DNA from 2 places in the Rhizobium sp. NXC24 genome. Region 2 is predicted to be linked to the other one. Evidence: riboswitches for the same ligand, from Rfam matches in the RefSeq annotation. Region 2 holds a riboswitch; the other holds the start of a gene.
What was found. A riboswitch is a leader RNA that binds a small molecule or an ion and turns the genes downstream of it on or off. The one in region 2 is predicted to bind cobalamin.
Positions count from the first base shown of each region.

Region 1: it holds a riboswitch for cobalamin, as region 2 does, so the genes downstream of both, NXC24_RS04390 (aromatic ring-hydroxylating dioxygenase subunit alpha) here and NXC24_RS11575 (DUF1636 domain-containing protein) in region 2, are expected to answer to the same signal.

Region 1 covers NZ_CP024311.1:895,636-906,361, reverse strand. The annotation lists gene NXC24_RS04405 (BA14K family protein) at 1-382, opposite strand, end outside; gene NXC24_RS04400 (GH25 family lysozyme) at 673-1,626, shown strand; gene NXC24_RS04395 (hybrid-cluster NAD(P)-dependent oxidoreductase) at 1,687-2,775, opposite strand; gene NXC24_RS04390 (aromatic ring-hydroxylating dioxygenase subunit alpha) at 2,778-4,022, opposite strand; cobalamin riboswitch at 4,124-4,328, opposite strand; gene NXC24_RS04385 (ACT domain-containing protein) at 4,545-4,958, opposite strand; gene NXC24_RS04380 (DUF6656 family protein) at 5,059-5,670, shown strand; gene NXC24_RS04375 (L-threonylcarbamoyladenylate synthase) at 5,728-6,702, shown strand; gene NXC24_RS04370 (FAD-binding oxidoreductase) at 6,737-8,167, shown strand; gene NXC24_RS04365 (MOSC domain-containing protein) at 8,220-8,771, shown strand; gene NXC24_RS04360 (DNA translocase FtsK) at 8,851-10,726, opposite strand, start outside.
Region 2 covers NZ_CP024311.1:2,350,235-2,360,960, forward strand. The annotation lists gene NXC24_RS11555 (DUF924 family protein) at 148-708, opposite strand; gene NXC24_RS11560 (iron ABC transporter permease) at 784-1,794, opposite strand; gene NXC24_RS11565 (ABC transporter substrate-binding protein) at 1,860-2,819, opposite strand; gene NXC24_RS11570 (ABC transporter ATP-binding protein) at 2,833-3,612, opposite strand; gene NXC24_RS11575 (DUF1636 domain-containing protein) at 3,623-4,036, opposite strand; cobalamin riboswitch at 4,144-4,361, opposite strand; gene NXC24_RS11580 (FAD/NAD(P)-binding protein) at 4,581-5,996, opposite strand; gene NXC24_RS11585 (alpha/beta hydrolase) at 6,364-6,963, opposite strand; gene NXC24_RS11590 (SfnB family sulfur acquisition oxidoreductase) at 7,158-8,375, shown strand; gene NXC24_RS11595 (methyltransferase domain-containing protein) at 8,407-9,255, shown strand; gene NXC24_RS11600 (Rrf2 family transcriptional regulator) at 9,278-9,748, opposite strand; gene NXC24_RS11605 (FAD/NAD(P)-binding protein) at 9,955-10,726, opposite strand, start outside.

The DNA of each region.
Region 1 (10,726 bases), 1.5 Mb from region 2:
CGCACCATTCGACGTGGCGCGGGTTGATGCCTCCGGCCGGGGCAACATAACGCGGCTGGCTGGCAATCGCGCCGCCAATGATGGCTCCGGCGCCGAAGGCCGCCAGCGGGTACCAATAGCCATCATAATAGCGATAGCCATAACGATAGCCCGGATAACCGCGGTAGCCGCCATACCAACCACGGCGATAATACGGATAGTACCCGCCGTGATAACCGCCATAGCGGCGCCACTGAACCTGCTGAACGTCGGCAGGGGCGGCCTTGTCTGCCGCCGCAACGGGCGCGGCAGGCATCTGCATTGCGAAGGACGGGGTGAAGCTCGTCAGAGCCACAGCGGCCGAAACAGCGATAGTCGCAATTCTTGCACGGAAACCAAGCATTTATATCTCCATTCCCTGGCTTACATTGTGCTTAAGGCAATGAACGTTCCTAATTGGGGAAGGTTCCCCAAACAGGGTTCGAATACCTGCTGCGCCGCGCGTCCAATATGACGCGGCGGGACGTAGCGGCGCATAGTGTTTCCCTTAAATCGGTACAAATTTAAGGGGTTATGCGGACCCAACGGTAAATTTTTAGCGATCCCATCCTTAACCAGGGATTAACCACCGATCCTTACCATTGTTTCATGAAGGGATACCGGCAGACTCACCCTCTGATTTGCAGTTTCCTGATGGTTCTGGCGCTGCTCGGACCGGCTTCCCGGCTTGCGGCCGCTGAGAACCCACCCTGGAACGACCCCCAGAACGCCCTTATCGTCGATGCCTATGAGTTGAATACCATCGATTGGGATCAGCTTCTGCAAGACAAGCGCATAGCCGCTTTCATCTCCAAGGCTTCCGACGGCCTGCCAGAGAGCTTTAGCTGCACGGGCGATCATGCCGGCGACACCTTTGCGCACTGCAAGACGATGTGGCGCAAATATGCCGTCAGCCGCGAGCTGTATCAGACGCGCCGCATACTGGCCAAAATGAATGGCCTGCTCTGGGGCGCCTACCACCTTGGACGGCCCGGCAACCCGGTCGACCAGGCCAATCACTTTCTGGATTATGCCGATCCGAAACCGGACGAATTGATGGTGCTCGATATCGACGGCTTGGACGCGACCCAGTTCATGTCGCTCGATGACGCGCAGATCTTCGTCGGTCACATCAAGGTGAGAACCGGCCGCTATCCCATTCTCTATACCAATCACAACACCGCCCGGTATATTGCCGATCATCGCGAGGACTATCCGATCCTGTCGCGGCTGCCGCTGTGGTATGCGCGCTACAAGCCGGATGTAAAAGGCACCTTCCCGCTCGGCAATTGGGACAATTATGCGCTCTGGCAATTCTCCTCATCCGACAATTGCTCGGAGAAGGCCTGTCCTTACCGCGTGCCGGGGACGCTTACCGATATCGATGTCAATGTCGTGGCGATGACGAAGGTGCAGCTCGCCAAGATCTGGCCGCAGGGCGATCTGCTGCCCGCAAAGCCGGAACCTGCACCCATGATCATTGCCAAGGGACCAAGCTGTACCGCGCCGTTGCAGACGCTCGTCTCGCTGATGGTCGACCCAATCGTCACCGCCGCAACGCAGCCGAAGACGGTCGAGATCAACGAGTTGAATTATCAGGATTTCTAGCGCATCCGCTATCGGGCGGGAGCCGCCCGATAGCGGATAAGTAGTCTCGATTCAAAAGGCTTAGGCTTCTATCTGCACATCCGTTTTAGGCCGCGAACAGCAGGCCAGAATGTAGCCTTCGTCGATTTCGTCGTCGAGGATGCCGCCATTATGGTTCATCTCGACCTCGCCCGACAGTTTCATCACCCTGCAGGTGCCGCAGAGACCGGATTCGCAGGCAGCACCGATGCGTACGCCGGCGCCGCGCGCGGCCTGCAGGATCGTCTGGCCTGGGGCGCAGGCGACATCCCTGCCGGCCATGGTGAAGCGGATCGAGGTCGCCGCGTCCATCGACGCGTCATCGCTGACTTCGGCCAGCGGCGTTGCCGCCTGCGCCGGCTGGAAGCTTTCCTGATGGTAGCGCGCCATGTCGAAGCCGTGGGCTTCCAGCATGGAGCGGACGGCATCCATGAAGACTTCAGGGCCGCAGCAGAAGATGGTGCGTTCCATGAAATCTGGCGCGAGCAGTCCGATCTTTGCCTTGTCGATGCGGCCCTTCAGCCCCGACCAGAGATCGGTGCGGCCGCAGCCTTCGACGATGAAGCCGAGATCGAGGTTCGGCATGAAGCGGGCGAGATATTCCAGCTCCGAGCGGAAGATGATGTCGGCGGGGCTGCGCGAGCAATTGACGAAGGTGATGTCCGACAAGGGCCCTGTGTCGGCCATGTAGCGCGTCATCGCCATCATCGGCGTGATGCCGGAGCCGGCCGAAACGAAGAGATATTTTTCGCCGGGATGACGGATGTGGCTGAAATCGCCGAGCGGGCCGAAAGCCTTGATGCGCATACCGGGCTTCAGGTTCTCGAACATCCAGCGCGTGCCGATGCTGTCCTTCTGCGCCTTCACCGTGACGGCCACGGAAAAGGGCCGCGACGGTGTCGAGGAAAGCGTGTAGGTGCGCATGACCGGCTCGGGCGCCGTCGGCAGTTCCAGGGTTACGAACTGGCCCGGCAGATAGCGGAACCAATTATCCTTGTCGGAGCGGAATGTGAAGGTCATCACATCGGGCGCTTCCGGCGTTGCCGACAGGCATTCGAGCAGATGCTGCCTGTCGCTCCATGGCTGCATCTGATCCAGGTGCTGATGACGGAGAGAGATGGTCATGTTCATACTCAGGCAACCGCCGACAGCTTGGCCTGATCGCCCTGCAGCCGGTTGATCATGAAATTCGAGTACCACTCGACGAACTGCATGACGCCGCCCTCGTGGAGTTCCGAATAGGGGCCGGGCTCATAGGCCGGCGAGCGTATACCGAAGGCATTTTCCTCGACGATGCGACGGTCCTGATCGTTGGTTTCCGTCCAGACATGGGTCAGTTCCTCGAGGTCATAGTCGACGCCCTCTACCGCATCCTTATGCACCAGCCATTTGGTGGTGACCGCGGTTTCCTCGGCGCTGATCGGCAGCACGCGGAAGGAAATGGCGTGGTCGCCGAGAAGATGGTTCCACGTTGTCGGGTAATGGAACAGGATCATCGCACCGATATTGTTGATGGTGACGTCAGGCGATAGCGGCCGCTTGACGGCGCGCCTGCCGGACATGGTGTAGCTTTCAGCCCCTTCGATCAGCGGCATGCGGGCGGCGCGGAACTGACCATCGGGTGCGATCTTGAATTGGCTCGGCAAGCCGGCGGCTTCGCAGCGCTGCCAGTGCTCAGTGATGAGGGGATCGTTCATCGCACCTTGTACACCCGTGATGGTCGGCGCTTCCGGGTAGGTACGGCAGAGCTCCGGATGATTGGCGGCGCAGTGATAGCACTCGCGATTGTTCTCCCATACCAGCTTCCAATTGCCCTTTTCGATAATGGTGCTCTGGAAGGCGACCTTCGTCTCGCCGATGCGATGCGGCGCCATGTAAGGCTCGATCGCGGCGCGGACCGGGGAGAAATCCGGGGCGTTTTTCGCCAGACAGATGAAGATGTAGCCGCCGACGCTCTCGCAGTGAACCGGCTTCAGGGAGAACTGGCTCTTGTCGAAATCCTCCGCCATCTGCCGGGCGAAGAGCAGCGAACCGTCGAGTTCGTAGGTCCACTGATGGTAAGGGCAGACAAGCTTGGCCGAAGAACCGCGCTCGGATGCGCAGACACGCGAGCCGCGGTGGCGACAACTATTGTGGAAGGCGCGGATGACCTGATCCCGGCCGCGGACGATAACGACGGGATAATCGCCGACCTGGACCGTGAAATAATTGCCGGCCCGCGGCACTTCGCAATCATGGCCGATGAACAGCCAGTCGCGATAGTAGATCATCTCCATGTCGAGCTTGAAATAATCGGGGTCGGTGTAGAAGGCCTGCTCCAGGCTGAAACCCTGGCGGCGGTTCTTCAATTGTCGCAAAACGTCGGTGCCGATATCCATGTGCCTATCCTCGTGCAATACCAGGCAGTAGGCAGAGGACATGCACCGGCCGGCCTTAAACAGCCCAACGCATTACCCCCCGACTGCCCGCCGCGGTCAGTGAAATCTGTCGTCCCCAAGGCTGGTTTCCGGGCTCTGGAGCGGTCCTCAAGAGGACCCCATGGCGCCTTCCCAGGTTGTTCTCGACCCAGTGGCTTTATCTGCCATGCCTCACTCCACCACCGTTGCGGGGGCAGCGCCGGATTTTGACCGGCTTCCCAATTCTCCGCCTCCCTAATAGACGGCACCTTGAGATTGAGGTCATCATAGCTCCCGCCTCACGCGTCGCTCTGCTGCAATGCGACATCGGCTTCGAAATTGGCGACAGGTGAGATGAAGCTTGGAAATGACGCGAATTTTGTCGCGATAATACGAACCAATTCAAACTATTAGCTCGGTCCCGGCAAGACGATCGTCCGTGTGAACCATTCTGCGCTCCATGACGCTTTATCTTGATTGCGACAGAGCGATGGGCGATGAATTTTAGGGACGATCTTGTCCGGCGGAGAGCGCCTTCAATGCCGCCATGGCACGCTCGGCATCGGCGATCGGCACGAAGATATGGTCATGATAATAGGCCGCAACGACATTGGCGCTGATGCCCTCGCTTCCGAGTGCCATAGCAAAGGCCGCCGTCAAGCCCACGGCCTCCAGCGAGGAATGGACGTCTAGGCTAATCATTCGCATGGCGGGTTCAGCCGGAAGCCCCGCCTGCCGGGCGGCCTCGATCGGAAGGATCAGCGTCATTCCCTCTTTTTCGTGGAACATTCCGATCGGCTTCAAATGGATATAGTCTGTCAGCATTGAAGGCGGCACGCAGCAAAAGACGAATTCGCCTTCAATGAGATTTGGCTTCATGCTCGCAATCAGCAGTTTGAGTTCGGTGATACCCGGCATGGCTCTGATCCTTCCAAACATCCCAGCGTGGCGCGCTTAAGCCCGGCTCAAGCTAGGCGATCTATTAACTGCTATCCATACCCATACCGAGAGTGCCGCCATGGCCAAGCTCAGATATTTCGACGCCAAGAAGCCCGCCGAACCGGAACCGGAATTGCCGGCGGCCTCCCATAGCGAATTCCTGCGCACCGGCCGCATCACCCGCGACAGGGCGCATTGGCTGGCCGAAGAGCGGCGCTATCTCAGCTATGAGGAAGTGGCCGAGCGCACGGCGAATAAGCTGCGGAATGCTGGCGAAAAGACCCACGATCGGCTGAACAGCTTTCACCAATCGATTCGTTTTCCGAAGCTGATCTTCCATCACACGCTGAAGGACACGCCGCATCTCGGTTATTGCCATGTCACTGCGGCGCGAACGCAATTTGCGCAGTATGAAGAGGTGAGCTGGGCCTTCTACATCGCCAACTTCTTTGCCCGCATCGGGCAGAACGACAATTTCTTCGAAAATATCAGCCTGAAATATTCGCGGATGTATTTTGCCGTCGCCGTCTTGCCGGATCAGGAATCGCCGGAAAAGAAACTGACGATCAACCGCGAGGTCCGAGGCAACGGCGTACTCTTCCACACACACGATCCGCAGATCGCCATCCGCAACGTGTTGCTGCTTGGCGCGCGCAACGAACAGCTCCGCGACATCATTCGCCAGCTTTGATCATTGATCCCCAAACTTGAAAAGCATAAGAACGGCCTGAACTACAACGGTCAGGCCATGGCGCGACACATAGACATTCTCCAGGATCCCGAAACGGCTATAGCTGCGGCGTCGGAAACGCTTGCCGAGGGGCTGCCGATCGGGTTGCCGACCGAGACGGTCTATGGGCTTGCCGCCGATGCCACCAATCCCGCTGCTATCACCCGCATCTATGAGACCAAGGGGCGGCCCCGCTTCAATCCGCTGATCTGCCACATGAGCGATCTCGCCATGGCGGAACGCCATGCGATCTTCGACCCGATCTCGCGGAAGCTGGCCGAAGCCTTCTGGCCCGGTCCGTTGACCCTTGTGCTGCCGCTGCGGCCGGAAAGCGATATCCATCCGCTGGCGACCGCGGGGCTTGATACGATCGGCATCCGTGTGCCGCAGGGTTTTGCTGGCGAGCTGATCCGCGCCTTCGGCCGGCCGCTCGCCGCCCCCAGCGCCAATACGTCCGGCAAGATCAGCGCCACCAGCGCCGATCATGTTCATGACGATCTCGGCGAACGGATTACACTCATCCTCGATGCCGGCGCTTCGGTTGTCGGCGTTGAATCGACGATCGTCAAGGTTGAGGACGGGGAGATGCGCCTGCTGAGGCCGGGGGGCCTCGCGGCTGAGGAGATCGAGCGGATCGCAGGTCAGCCGCTCAAGCGCAAGAACGGCGCCTCGCCGGCCATTGAAGCGCCAGGCATGCTTGCCTCGCACTATGCGCCAGGTGCTGCGGTGCGGCTCGATGCGACTGCTGTTTTACCGGGCGAGGCGTTGATCCGTTTTGGGCGACCGGACATTGCCGGTGCGGAGAACGCGGCCATGGTGCTCGATCTCAGCCCATCCGGCGATCTTGCGGAAGCCGCCGCCAATCTGTTCGATTTCATGAAACGCGCCGATGGCAGCGGCGCGGCAATGATCGCCTTTTCCAGCATTCCCGACGAAGGCCTCGGCGAAGCCATCAACGACCGCCTGCGCCGCGCGGCCGCGCCCAGAGAGTAAATCCGGTCAAAGACACATCGGCAAAGGACACGCCATGAGCAGCTCCGCCCCCTCCTCCGCCCTTCTGGATCGCTTTGCCGCGATCGTCGGCGAAAAGCATGCCGTGCAGGACCCTGCGGAGATCGCACCGCATCTTATCGAAAATCGCGGGCTCTATCGCGGCGCATCGCCCCTGCTCCTGAAGCCGGGCTCGGTAGAAGAGGTTTCGGCAATCCTGAAGCTCGCCAGCGAGACCGGCACGGCCATCGTGCCGCAGACCGGTAATACCGGCCTTGTCGGTGGCCAGACACCACGCGAGGGCGGCTCTGACATCATCCTCTCATTGGAGCGCATGAACCGCATCCGCGACATCGATCCGGTCGGCAATACCATGATCGTCGATGGTGGTTGCATCCTGGCTGATGTGCAGAAAGCGGCGGAAGAGCATGGCCGCATGTTTCCGCTGTCGCTCGGCTCCGAGGGCTCCTGCCGCATCGCCGGCAATCTCTCCACCAATGCCGGCGGCACGGCCGTTCTTGCCTACGGCAATATGCGCCAGCTCTGCCTCGGCCTTGAAGTGGTGCTGCCGACCGGCGAAATCTGGAACGGTCTTCGGCGGCTGAAGAAGGACAATACCGGTTACGACCTGCGCGACCTCTTCATCGGCGCCGAGGGAACGCTCGGCGTTATCACCGGCGCGGTGCTGAAGCTTTTCCCGCAACCGCTTGGCCATCAGGTGGCTTTTGCCGGTATCCAATCGACCGAAGACGCACTGACACTGTTCAAGAATGCGGCCAGCCTCTGCGGCCCGGCGCTGACCGGCTTCGAGCTGATGCCGCGCATCGGCGTCGAGTTCACCGCTCGCCATATTCCGGGCGTGCGCGATCCGCTGGAAACAGTGCATCCCTGGTATGTGCTGATCGATATCTCCACATCGGATTCGGCCGAGACCGCCGAGAGGATGATGACGACGCTGCTGGAGCAAGGTTACGAGGCCGGCCTGATTCAGGATGCGACCATCGCCAATTCCGAGGCGCAGCGAAAGGCGCTGTGGCACATGCGCGAGAGCATGTCGGACGCGCAGAAGCCGGAGGGCGGCTCGATCAAACACGACGTCTCCGTGCCGGTCGCGCAGATCCCGAAATTCATGCACGAGGCGGAGAAGGCAGTGATGGCCGCCATGCCCGGCGCCCGCATCTGCGCTTTCGGCCATATGGGCGACGGCAATATCCACTACAACATCTCGCAGCCCGTGGGAGCGGACAAGGCGGAGTTCATCGGCCGCTGGCGCGAAATGAACAAGATCGTGCACGGGCTGGTGCTGCAACATGGCGGCTCGATCTCCGCCGAACACGGCATCGGGCAATTGAAGCGCGACGAACTGGCTTCGATCCGCCCTGAAATCGAGATGGATCTGATGCGCCGGATTAAGACGGCGTTCGACCCGGCAGGGATCATGAATCCGGGAAAAGTCCTCAAGATCTGAGAGCCGGTTGGCTGCCTTAAACGGGTAGCAACACGCTATGGAAGGGTTCGGCATGGGCGACAAACGCGTATATGTGACGTCAGTCAGCAGCAGCGGCGTGCATAGTTTCAGCAAGCAGAACAAGGATCACATTCAACTGCTGACGGGGCTCGGCGTGGAAGGCGACGCGCATATGGGGGTGACGGTAAAGCATCGCTCGCGCGTCGCGGTCGATCCGACGCAACCCAATCTGCGTCAAGTGCATATTATCCACGAGGAGCTGTTCGACGAACTCACAGAAAAGGGATTCTCTGTTGCTCCGGGCGACATGGGCGAGAATATAGCGACCCGAGGGATCGACCTACTTTCCCTGCCTCAAGGGGCGCGCCTGCATATCGGCGAGGAAGCGATCGTGGAAGTGACTGGGCTTCGCAACCCGTGCAAGCAAATCGACGATTTCCAGAAGGGCCTGCTGCATGCGGTGCTCGATAAAGATGCCGATGGAGGTCTGATCCGCAAGGCTGGCATCATGGGTATCGTCTCGCAGGGTGGCCGCGTGCAACCCGATGACGCCATCCGCGTCGAGCTGCCGCCGCTGCCGCATATCAAGCTCGAGCGCGTCTGATAAAAAAGAAGCGGCCTTCCGTTGGAAAGCCGCCTCGTTATGCCGCTCTCATGTCGCGCTAGCCTTGCAGCCTGCTTGATCAATCGAAATCGTCTTGGCCCGAATTGCCGCCGCCATTGCGGTTGCCCGAGATGATCTCACGCTTGCCGACATGGTTGGCGGGGCCGACCAGACCGTCCTTTTCCATGCGCTCGACGAGCGAGGCAGCGCGGTTATAGCCGATGCCGAGGCGGCGCTGGATGTAGGAGGTCGAGCACTTCTTGTCGCGCATGACCACCTTGATCGCCTGTTCGTAGAGATCGTCGCCGTCTTCCGAGGCGATGGCGCCCTTGTCGAAGACAGCCGTGTCTTCTTCCTCGTCGTCTTCTTCCTCGTCGGCGGTGACCGTATCGAGATATTCCGGCCGCCCTTGAGTCTTCAGATGTGCGACGACCTTTTCGACCTCTTCATCCGAAACGAAGGGACCATGGACGCGCGAGATGCGCCCGCCGCCGGCCATATGCAGCATGTCGCCCTGGCCGAGGAGCTGCTCAGCGCCCTGCTCGCCGAGGATGGTGCGGCTGTCGATCTTCGAGGTCACCTGGAAGGAGATGCGGGTCGGGAAGTTTGCCTTGATCGTACCGGTGATGACATCGACCGAGGGACGTTGCGTCGCCATGATTAGGTGGATGCCTGCGGCGCGCGCCATCTGCGCCAGACGCTGGATCGCGCCTTCGATTTCCTTGCCGGCAACCATCATCAGGTCGGCCATTTCGTCGACGATGACGACGATATAGGGCATCGGCGTCAGGTCCATTTCCTGCTGTTCTTCGATCGGGGCACCCGTGCCCTTGTCGAAGCCGGTCTGGACCATGACATGGATCGTCTCGCCCTTTTCACGGGCGGAAGCGACGCGGCTGTTATAGCCGTCGATATTGCGCACGCCGAGGCGCGACATCTTGCGATAGCGATCCTCCATCTCGCGCACAGCCCATTTCAGCGCCATGACGGCCTTCTTGGGATCGGTAACGACCGGGGTCAGCAGATGCGGGATGCCGTCATAGACGGAGAGTTCGAGCATCTTCGGATCGACCATGATCAGGCGGCATTGCTCCGGCGTCATACGATAGAGCAGCGACAGGATCATCGTGTTGATGGCGACCGACTTGCCCGAACCGGTGGTGCCGGCGACGAGCAGATGCGGCATCTTGGCGAGTTCGGCAATGACAGGCTCGCCGCCGATCGTCTTGCCGAGGCCAAGCGCCAGCTTGTAGCCACTCCTCTCGAAATCCGCGGACTCAATCATTTCGCGGAAATAGACGGTCTCCCGGGTGACGTTCGGCAGTTCGATGCCGATGACATTGCGACCGGGAACGACGGCGACGCGGGCTGACAGAGCCGACATCGAGCGAGCGATATCGTCGGCGAGATTGATGACGCGCGAGGATTTGACGCCGGGGGCCGGCTCGAATTCATAGAGCGTTACCACAGGACCTGGACGGACATGGATGATCTCGCCCTTGACGCCGAAGTCTTCGAGCACGCTTTCTAGAAGGCCGGCATTCTGCTCCAGCGTTTCCTGCGTCATGATCACGCCGGTCCGGGCGGCAGGCTCCTGCAGCAGTTCGCGGGGCGGGAGCTCATATTCACCCTCACCGCTGCGGGCGATCGGCCGCCATTCCGGAAGAGCCAAGGCATTAGCCCTGCGCGGTGTAATCTGCGGCGGCGGCGGATCGATCAGACGCTGTTTGGCAGCTTCGACGGCGGGAATGACCGGCTTTGCTTCAACCATGGGAGCGGCCGCAGCCGGCGCCGGCGTGCGAACCGGTATCGGCGCGACGACCATGACCGGAGCCGGAGAAGGCAGGCTCGGAGCCGCAGCCGGCTGAACCTCGACAATGGCCTCTGCCTCACCGGCAAATACTGCGGTGACGAAGGCGGGCGGGATGAACGCGACAGGTTCCGTCACCTTTGCG
Region 2 (10,726 bases):
GTCGCCGGCGACGAGTAAACGGATTCGCCGCACGAAAAAACGGAAGATCGGATCTTCCTAAACTGTGATTGCGAATTTCATATTCCCTTGGCCTACGCCTTGTAAGGCAAAGAAAGGCGACACAAAGGCATTTACACCTTTATTCCCTCAGAATCCTGCTCCAGGCTCGGCGAGATAGTCTTTCTCAGCCTCTGTCGACACCCGGCCAAGGAAGACATTGCGATGCGGGAAGCGGCCGTAGGCGGCGATGATGGCGCGATGGCGAACCGCATAGTCGATCTGCTCTTCAAGGCCGAGCGAACGGAAAAGTGCCACGGACCGATCCTGTTCGGCCAGGTCTTCGGCATGCTCGAAAGGCAAGTAGAAGAATATCCGTCGTTCCGCCGGCATCCCTCGATCTGCGCCGAGCTGCAAAGCCTCTTTCGCCTCCTGCAAAGCCAAACCATCCGTCGCAAAGGCCAGCGGCGTGCCGCGATAGATGTTGCGGGCGAACTGATCGAGGACGATGACCGCTGCCAGCCGGCTTTCGGGCGTTACGCACCACAGATCCGGCACGCCAGCCGCCAATGCCAGATGCGTGTCGCGAAACCGACGGCGCATCTCTTCGTCAAGAGCAACGGTGGAGCGGAACCAATCCTCGCTCGTGCACTCCTCGAACCAGAAGCTCAGCACTTCCTCTGGCGTACAAACAATCGGATCTGCGGCCATTCGCTCCCTCCCGGCATGCCCGTCGGGAGATAGGTCCACGAGCGGCGGGTGGCAATGGTGAACGCCGCCCGTTGGTCACCTTTTTCGCAGGATCAGAATGAAGGCAATGCCGCCGACCAGACCGGTAACGATGCCGATCGGCATGTCCTCCGGCGCCATGACAAGCCGCGCAGCAATATCGGCCCAGACCAATGTCAGTGCCCCGAAGGCGGCGCTAAGCGGCACGACACGGACGTTGTCGCCGCCGGCGAGAAGCCGGACGAAATGCGGCACCATCAGTCCGACAAAGCCGATCGCGCCCGAAAAAGCGACCATGACGCCCGTCAGCAGCGCCGTGACAACAAACAGCATGAAGCGGAATTGCGAGACGGCAATGCCGAGCGTCGCTGCCGTCTCATCGCCCATGGCAAGCGCGTTGAGCTCCCGTGATTTCAGCATCAGCACGGCAAGGCAGACAAGCAGCACGCCGGCCGGATAGATCAGATGCTGCCACTGCGCCAGCCCCAAACCACCGAGCATCCAGAAGACAACGGTATTGGCCGCCCTGGGGTCGCCGAGAAAAATCAGGAGATTGCCGAGCGCGGTAAAGACAAAGGCGACGGCGACGCCAGACAGCATCAGCCGGTCGGCTGATTGCGAGCGCGTCAGCCGGGTCACCAGCGCTACGGCGGCGATCGCGAGTAGCGCGCCGGCGAAGGAGAATAAGGGTACGGTCAGTAGCCCAAGGATGAGCCCGGTGTGCAGTAGCGCCAGGATAGCACCGAAAGCGGCACCTGAGGAAACGCCGAGAAGATGCGGATCGGCCAGCGGATTTCGCGTCAAAGCCTGCAGCACAGCTCCGGTGACCGCAAGCCCGGCACCCACGAGCAACGCGAGAATGACGCGCGGAAAACGGACGTCCCAAACGATGCTTTCCTGTCCGCCCGACCAGGTGATTGGAAACAAGCTGGCATGCAGCTTGTTGCCGACGATCGACCAGACGGTCGCAAACGGGATCGGTGCCGCACCGAAGGAAACGCCCGCCGTGATCGACATGGCGAGGAGAGCGACCAGGAGAGGGATTAGAATGGGAAGGCCAATACGCATGCGAAAATCCAGGAAGCGATCCGATCCGCTCAGTGATCGACTGGACGGATCGGCATTGTCGTTCGTTACATCGCTTCCGGGTGGAAAGCCTTCGCCAGCGTTGCGATCGCCTCGATATTGCGCGGTCCCGGCGTGGCCTCGACATAGGGAAGCACGACGAAACGGTCGTTCTTCACCGCGTCGATGGTCTTGAAAGCCGGATTGTTCTTCAGAAATGCGATCTTCTGGGCCGCCGTGACTTCGCCGTAGTCAACGATGACGATGACCTCGGGGTTTTTCTCGATCACAGGCTCCCAGGAGACCTCCGTCCAGCTCTTTTCGACATTGTCCATGACGTTGGTGCCGCCGGCCGCTTCGATCATTGCCGTCGGGATGCCATAGCGGCCCGAGGTGAAGGGCTTTTCCTCACCGGAATCATAGACGAAAACACGGGTCGGCTTCTCGGCACGGCTGATCTTCGCCTGGATACCGCCAAGCTGCTTGCGATAATCCGCCACTAGGGCCTCCGCCCTATCCTCGACACGGAAAATCCTGCCGAGATTGAGCAGGTCGACGAACATGTCGTCCATGGTCGGCTTGTTCTTCTGCATGACGAAGATGCAGGATTCGGTGAGCTCATAGACCTTGATGCCGAAGGGCGCCAAAGTCTCCGGCGTCACTTCGCCGCCCACTTTCATGCCGTAGTTCCAGCCGGCGAAATAAATGTCGGCATTGGCTCCGAGCAACACTTCCTTGGTTGGATATTTCGGCGACAGCTCCGGCATTTCCTTGATGCCGTCCCGCAGCTTCTCATCCAGCGTCTTCCAGCCGGAAACCCCGGTGTAGCCGACCATGCGATCCCTTAGCTTCAGCGCCAGCATCATTTCCGTGAGGTTGACATCGTTGGAAACGGCGCGCTCCGGCGCCTTGTCGAAAGTGACATCGCGATTGCAGCTACGCACGGTGACGGGCTCGGCCAAAGCACCGCCGGCAAAGAACGTGCCGAGCAGCAAGGCGGTAGCGGACAAGGACATGCGGAAAGACATGGATGGCTCCAAATTATCGAAGAGAAAACGTAAAACGATGGGATGTGTCGCCCACGACCTGACGGCTCGCTTCGACACGGAATGCGGATGAGATGCGCTCGGCGGTCAGAACCTCGATTGCCAAGCCATGGCCGCTCAGACGGCCGAAATCGAGCACTGCGACATGCGTGGCGAAATCGGCGGCGAGATTGATGTCGTGCAAGGTCGTGATGATCGTCCGACCAAGGCCTTTCAGCAGCTCCAGTATTTCGAGCTGATGGCGGATATCGAGATGGTTGGTTGGCTCGTCGAGGATAATCAGCTCCGGCTCTTGCGCCAGCGCGCGGGCAATCAATACCCGCTGCTTTTCGCCGCCCGAAAGCGACGCGAATTGCCGGAGCGCCAGATCCTTGAGCTCCAGGCGGACAAGTGCTGCCGCGGTCGCCGCATGATCCTCCTCGCTCCAACGCGCCATGCCCTTGCGATGGGGAATGCGGCCCATCATCACCACATCGCGGACGCTAAAGGGAAAATCGCCCGGCGTCTCCTGCAGGACGACGGCGATACGCTGCGCCGCCTCGCGCGGGCCGATCGACCAGAGATCGATGCCGTCGAGACGCACGCAACCCCGTTGCGGCCGGATACCACGATAGAGGCAGCGCAGCAGGGTCGATTTACCCGCCCCGTTCGGGCCGATGATTGCCAGCCGATCACCAGCTTTGACGGACAGGCTGATGTCCCGGATGATCGGTTTACCCTTATGCGGGCCCCAGGTGACGCCGTCAGCTTCCAGTCGCAAGCATTTTTCCAGCATGACCCCGCTCCTACTGCAAGAGCGTTGCTTGGCGTTCGGCCGAAACGATCGCAGCCGGAATGCGCGCCAATGTCTTGCCGCCCAGCATTTTCGGGCGTTCGCCTTCCCTTGTCAGGCCATCGGGCCGATCGCGGTAAAGCTCGGCGAAGGAGACGAGTGCCCCGATATCCGCCTCGCCCGCGATGTCGCCGAAGAGGTAGGTCGCCTTTGCCGTTGCCTGGAAGGCGACGGTGCATGGCCGATCGCAGCCGGCCATGCAAACGCTGCCCTCCAGACTGAAATCGTCGGAAAGTGCCGCGCCAGCCTGGGTAATGGCGGCCTGTAGATGCTTCAGCAAATCAAGACCGGGACGGCATGGCGCGCCGACGTGACGGCAATTCGTGCATACGGTGATCCGATGCGTCTGCTCTCTCGCTGTATCCATGAAAAGCCTCCCGGAGATCTCGCCGGAGGCAAAGTCAAGATAGGGCCTGCGGACACAAACGCGCCCTCGCCCAACCACTGAATTTCCATCGGAACACCCCGTCCGTTGCGGTTGACGTCATCGATGGCAGGTCTCCTGGCTCGCGGGTCACAGCCCGTTCGCACCTTCCCGGCATGAAGCCAGTGGCATGTCGCGAACGCGCTCTCCGCTTACAGTTGCGGGGGCAGCCACGGTTTTGGCCCCTGATGGGTAATCCGCACCGTGTTCCCTTTTCAGCCGCCCTCCGGATGATTCCGGCGGCAGCACCATCGGTATGGTTCATCTCACAGAAAATCGAAGCGAGCAATGGTAGTGTCATTGAGGTCTGCACTTGTCCCCGAATTCCGGCTGGCGTGAATGGCAAGCGCATTTGTTATGTTATTACGTTACTAATTTCAATCAAAAAATAAGGCATGGCGATGAGGCCGAAGCTCGTATTCATAAGGGCTGTTGAACATGGCAAATGACCTCGCCTCCGAGTTTAGGCGAGCGACAAAAATCCCAATCACACCGCCTTGCACTGCGGATAGAACCGGGCCGCCACGCCTTCGGCGGCCGCATAGGCCTGCGTGACGATCTCGGGCACGAGATCGATGTCCGGCAGGCTGCCGAGCCCCAGCGGGCCGATGGCGAAAAGTCCCTCGATTATGCGGCCATCTGTGGAAAGCGCGCCCGTTGCTTCGACAGCAAGGCCAAGACCGAGTTCATCCTGTGTGGCGAGGCCCGCGTTGATCAGGCTCCGCATCAATGGCGTATCGAGATCGGGCTCCCGGCAGCGGCAATCGATCACCTCGTCGGCATAGATCTGCTCCACGCCCTGCTGACCGGCCGGCTTCAGCATCAATCCGGTCGGCGTGCGCCGTAGAAATTGCCCGCAACGCGACAGCGTATTACCCTCCGCCAGCTCCTGCCTCAGCCGGACATACAGAGCCTCCGGCAGACGGTTTCTATGGCTGTCGTAAAGGGCGCGCAGATGGCGGTTGAATTGCTGCTTCTGTCCGGCCGGCAGCGAGCGCCAAAGGGAGCGCGCATGTTTGCGCAGGCCGTTCATGACGGATTGCCAGCTTTGCCCGCTCGCCTCCGCATTCTCGCAAGCCCGCCGAATAAAACGCACAATCTCGCTGAGACTGCCGGGCATTGCTTCTGCAGGAAAGACCGGATCGGCATTGCTGCGGGTGTGGCTCTGCGGCAGAAAGCCGTGTCTCGAAACGATGGTGATCTGCCCATCATAGCCGTTGTCGCGCATCTGCAGCAGCCGGTCCACGACGCGCAGACCGCTACCGAGCAAGACCGTATGCGGGCGCGACACTAGGCGGCGGGCGCGGACCGTCGTCGGCGTCGCCACCGGTTCGCCGCTCTGCGGCTCGTGATCGGCAATGCCGTAACCAGTCGCCAGGACCACGGTGTCGAACGGGGGATAGACGGCGCCGGCGCTCTCCACCAAAAAGCGGTCGCCATGGCTGCGGCGAAGGCCGATCACCGTCTCGCCGCTGACCTGCACCGCAATATCCCGCCGCGAGGACAATGCCTCGGAAAAGCGCTGGTACACATAGTCGCTGAAAATGCTTTTGGGGACGAATATCTGCAAAAAGCCCGGTATGGCCGCCGGCACGGCACTGCGGAACGCGGCATTGCTACAGAGCCAATCGTTGAAATCATCGGGATCGCCAGCGGAAACCGAGAGATCGCGCACACGGCTGTTCAGGATTTCGCTGCTATGGCCGGAAGCCAACGCCTGACCGCCGCTGACGCTGGAATTGGGGTCGAAGAGCTGCAGATGAAAAGGCGTCCGCACCGTCTTCATCAAGGCGATCGCCGTCATCATGCCGGAAAAGCCGCGGCCGATGACAGCGATGCGCGGCATCGCATAGGCCTGCGCCGAGGCATTTGCCCTGGCAGAAAAAAGTCCCTGAACCGTCATATCAACTCCTGGGGCAAGAGGTGGTCGATCATGCTTTTCTGAGGGCACGCTGATACTTTGCCTGTGACCCGCACACAGCTCGCGGCCATCAAACGCTCGGCCGCTAGAGCGCCGCGCGTCGTAAACGCATTGGACGCTCTGGTTCTTGAATCCAGGGCATCCCTCTACCTGACGGGATGCTCTGGGCGGGCTCCCATTCAAGCTAGGAAGCCCGTTGCCTTCGTCAACCTGGACACACATCGAGCCATTGACGGCTCGACAAATGTCATTGTCGCTATTGTCTACTTATTTAGTCGTATATGAAAGCGCGAAAATGCGCCGGTAGCAAGCGCTTTCTTGCGACCGCATTTTTCATGGAAGACGACGCTTATGGCATGGCCCCGCACAGGACGTCGTGCAACGGTGGTCTTGCCCGCCTGAATTGCCGATCCTCGACCCCCTTCGTGAACGCGGAAAAGAGTTGGAAGCCCTGCTCCCATCGGCCAAAACCGCTGGCGATATTGATGTGGCCGGCATGGCCGAGATCATGAAGCTCACTATCCCATCGCGCGGCATGATGCCGAAGCTCGACGAAATCCATGTACGGATCATCGCGGCTGCCAACGACAAAGCTCGGAAATGGCAGAGCTTTAGTCGGCATTGTGCCGAAATCGATGGCGCCGGGATGCAGCCTCTCCGTCCGGTCGAGATCACAGGGAGCCACAAGAAAAGCGCCTTTCACATGCCGGGCGGCGGGGCGATCTGCGAGATTTGCGGCAAGCAGGCATCCGAGACTATGCGTGACGAGCCAGGCTTCTTCCACCCGCTCCAACTCTCTCTCCAGCGCCGCCAACCAGTGTTCCAGCACCGGCCTCGACCATGAAGCCTGACGGACGATGGCCGCAGAGGTCTTATCACGCGCCCAATGGCGCTGCCAATGCCCCTCGGCGGAGCCGTTTAAACCCGGAAGAATCAGTGTCGCGACCACGGCGCTCTCCTGGATGCGAGCGATGGCTGCATTGAGCCGCCCGCTTACAATTTCTCCATTCGGTGCCTATTATGGCGGATAGCGAAATCTGCATAAGCAAAGAAAATCTATTGTATAGTAGATCTATAGAAATTACGATCATAGCGCTTTCGCATAGCTAAGTCACTGATATGCCATCGTTGATGGGGTTATGAATGGGAACTGTTTCACAGTTGCACGAGCGCACCAGACCGCTCGCACACCGCATTCAAAGCGACGAGGAAGCGCTGGAAATCGCGCGATCGCTGGCCATCCAATTTGCACGGCAGGCAAGCGACCGCGACATCAACCGGGTGTTGCCCTACGAGGAGCTGGAGGCCCTGTCGCAATCCGGCCTGCTCGGCATCACCACTCCGTCCGAATATGACGGCATCGATATTTCCAACTCCGTTCTTGCCGAAATCATAGCCATTCTGGCCGAAGCCGATCCTTCGATCGCCCAGATTCCGCAGAGCCATTTCTACATTCTGGAAGCGCTTCGCGTCGATGGCAGCGAGGAACAGAAGAATTTCTTCTTTACCAGGGCGCTGGCCGGTGACCGCTTCGGCAATGCATTTTCCGAAGTCGGCACCGGAACGGCCGGTCAATACAACACGCGCCTGACATCGGACGGGTTGGGCTATCGCGTCAACGGCCGCAAATTCTATTCCACCGGCGTACTTTTCGCCGACTGGATCGGTATTTTTGCGCTGAACGCAGACGACGAACTCACCCTGGCACTTGTCCCGCGTGGCGCTGAAGGCATCCAGATCATGGATGATTGGGACGGTTTCGGTCAGCGCACATCCGGCAGCGGCACCACCATTCTGCATAATGTCTACGTTAACGCCGACGCTGTCGTCGCGCATCACAAGGGCTTCGAGCGGGCGACGACCATCGGTTCGGTCGGCCAAATTATCCATGCCGGCATCGATCTCGGCATTGCCCGCGCCGCTTTCACCGAGACCGTGGAGTTTGTGAAAACGCACGCACGCCCCTGGATGGACAGCGGCGTCGAGCGAGCGGCCGATGATCCGCTGACCATCGCCAGGATCGGCCAGATCGCCATTCGCATCGAGGCAGCCGCAGCCATGCTAGAACGCGCCGGCAGGAAGATCGATGTTGCTCAGATCAATCCAACGGAAGATGATGTGATCGAGGCCACACTTGCTGTGGCTGCCGCGAAAACCCTGACGACGGAAATAGCCATCGAAGCCTCGAATACACTGTTTGAGCTCGCTGGCACCTCTTCGACCCGCATCGGCCTCAATCTCGACCGTCATTGGCGCAACGCCCGCACCCACACGCTGCACGACCCGGTTCGCTGGAAATATCACATCGTCGGCAACTATCATCTCAACGGCGTAACACCGCCGAAGAACTGGACGCTCTGACGAATTTTGTATCGGAAGGTGGAGAGAGACCGTGACTGCAAATCGCCGTGCCAGTTTGGAAGAGATACGGGCCTTTCACGCGAAAATGATGGCTGCCGCCAGCAATTCCCATGATGAAAGGCTTGAGCGGATTTTCGAGCTTGTACCGCGCGAAGCGTTCCTGGGTCCTGGGCCTTGGCAGATAAAGGTCAATCGGCGCTACATTGAAACGCCCGGCGCCGATCCCTCCATTCTTTATCAGAATGCGCTCGTCGCTTTGGACAGAACCAAAGGCATCAATAATGGGGAGCCGTTCCTGCATGCGGCCTGGATCGGGGTTGCCGCCCCGAAGTCCGGCGACACCGTAATCCATATTGGCGCGGGGACGGGGTACTATACGGCGCTCCTGTCGATGCTGGTGCTGCCAAATGGCCATGTTCATGCGTTCGAAATCGAAGAGGATTTGGCCAACCGTGCACGCGCAAATCTGGAGCCATTCGAGGGAATTTCCCTCGTCCATGGCGATGCGACCACTCTGGCGCTGCCGAATGCCGATCTCATCTACGTAAATGCCGGCGTAATCGCCCCACCGGCATCGTGGCTTAAAGCATTGCGGCCCGCAGGCCGGATCATCTTTCCGTGGCAAGCCAGCAAGAAGGCAGGGCTTGCTGTCCTGATCACCCGCACGGAAACTGGCTACGCAGCACGGCCTTTGATGCCGTCATGGTTCATTCCCTGCGTCGGCGCCTCGGATGTGGACCAATGCAGCAAGTCTCCGAGCCGTGACGACGCCTGGTCGATCCGGAAGGTTTGGCTGACCGAGGATCGCGCGCCCGATGAATCCGCCGCCGCGATCTACAGGGATCTTTGGTTCTCAAAAGCCGGTGACGGCGAACAATAAGCTTGTTCGGGAACCCAATGGGTTAGCCGATATTCGAAGCGCGATAATCTTCCTGCTCTTCGATTTCGATTCCAGGCCCGCCGCCGGCGACGAACTGTTCGAGCGTCATATTGTCGAGAATCGCCGCGATCGCGTCGCGGACTTCCGTCATGGAACGGCGCACATGACAGCGCTCCGGATCGGCGCAATCGTCGCAGGCTTCATAGGCCGTGCGGCTGGCGCAGCGGATCGGCGCGAGCGGACCGTCGAGCGTGCGGATGACATGGCCGATGCGGATATCGGAGGCAGGGCGCGATAGCGAATAGCCGCCGCCTGGCCCCTTCTTCGAGCGCAGCACGCCGGCATTGCGCAGTTCCAACAGGATGGTGTCAAGGAATTTCTTCGGGATATTATTGCGGGACGCGATGTCGTTGATAAACGCAGTTTCGCCCGGCCCGAGGCGTGCCAGGTCCACCAGCGCCTTCAACCCGTATTTTCCTTTTTTCGTGAGCATCGCTATCCACTTACTGCAAAGTCGATTGTTGTAAGCCCGGCACGATTCGATCGAGACTCAACCGGCTTGTCCTGTTCGTCATTGACCTCGGAAGTAACGCCGCCGCCCCGTGCGAACAAGATAATAACTCACAAATTGTATAGTTTATATGAGTAAATTTGGGCAAATGTATCGCTCAAGCAACGTTTTTGCACTTTTTTCTACCTTTACGCGGCGCTGCTATCGACTTTTGGCTTGTTATGCTTGCGCTGGGTGTGTTCGGGGGCATTTTGGGCAATCGCCGACGCCACCTGTTCGGCGACAAAAACGGCATGCTCGACCACTTCGGGCAGGCCCATAAGTTCGCCGAAAGTGCCCCGCGCCAAAGGCCCGGAAATGAGCAGCGACGGTGCCGTCTTACCATCAGCGCCGAGCGCCAGCGATGCCGTATTGCAGGCAAGGCCGAGCCCTGTGGCATCGATGGCGAGATAGCCCGCATCCGCAAGGGCGCCGATCCAGCCTTGCGAGCCCAGAATGCCGCGATGGCCCGGCCCGGTCGTCACGACGACCGCATCGAATTGGCGATCGAGGCTCCTGCCCGAGCGGCTGAGCCGAAGCGTACAGTCGATCACCTCGCCCTTCGCCTCTACGGACGCGACGGAAGCCGCGAGTACATCGAGCCTGCCGGTGCTGATCGCCTCCTCACTGACGGCCTCGACCTGCGGCGCGACACGGAAGCGATGCACATCCCAAAAGGGCCGCAAATGCCGCACCACACGACGACGCTCGCTGAGCGGCATTGCCTGCCATAAATCTCCTCCCTGCGCGCGCACCTGATCGATCACCGCATGCCAAGTCCATCCCTCGCCTTCTGCCTTACGAATAGCGGCGCGCACGCGCCTCAGAAGATCAAGCGCTGTCCGTGACGGCTGACTGACGAAATCGCCGAACAACTCCTGCTTCACCGGCGCATGCCCGCGCGATCGCAGCCCGCGTCGG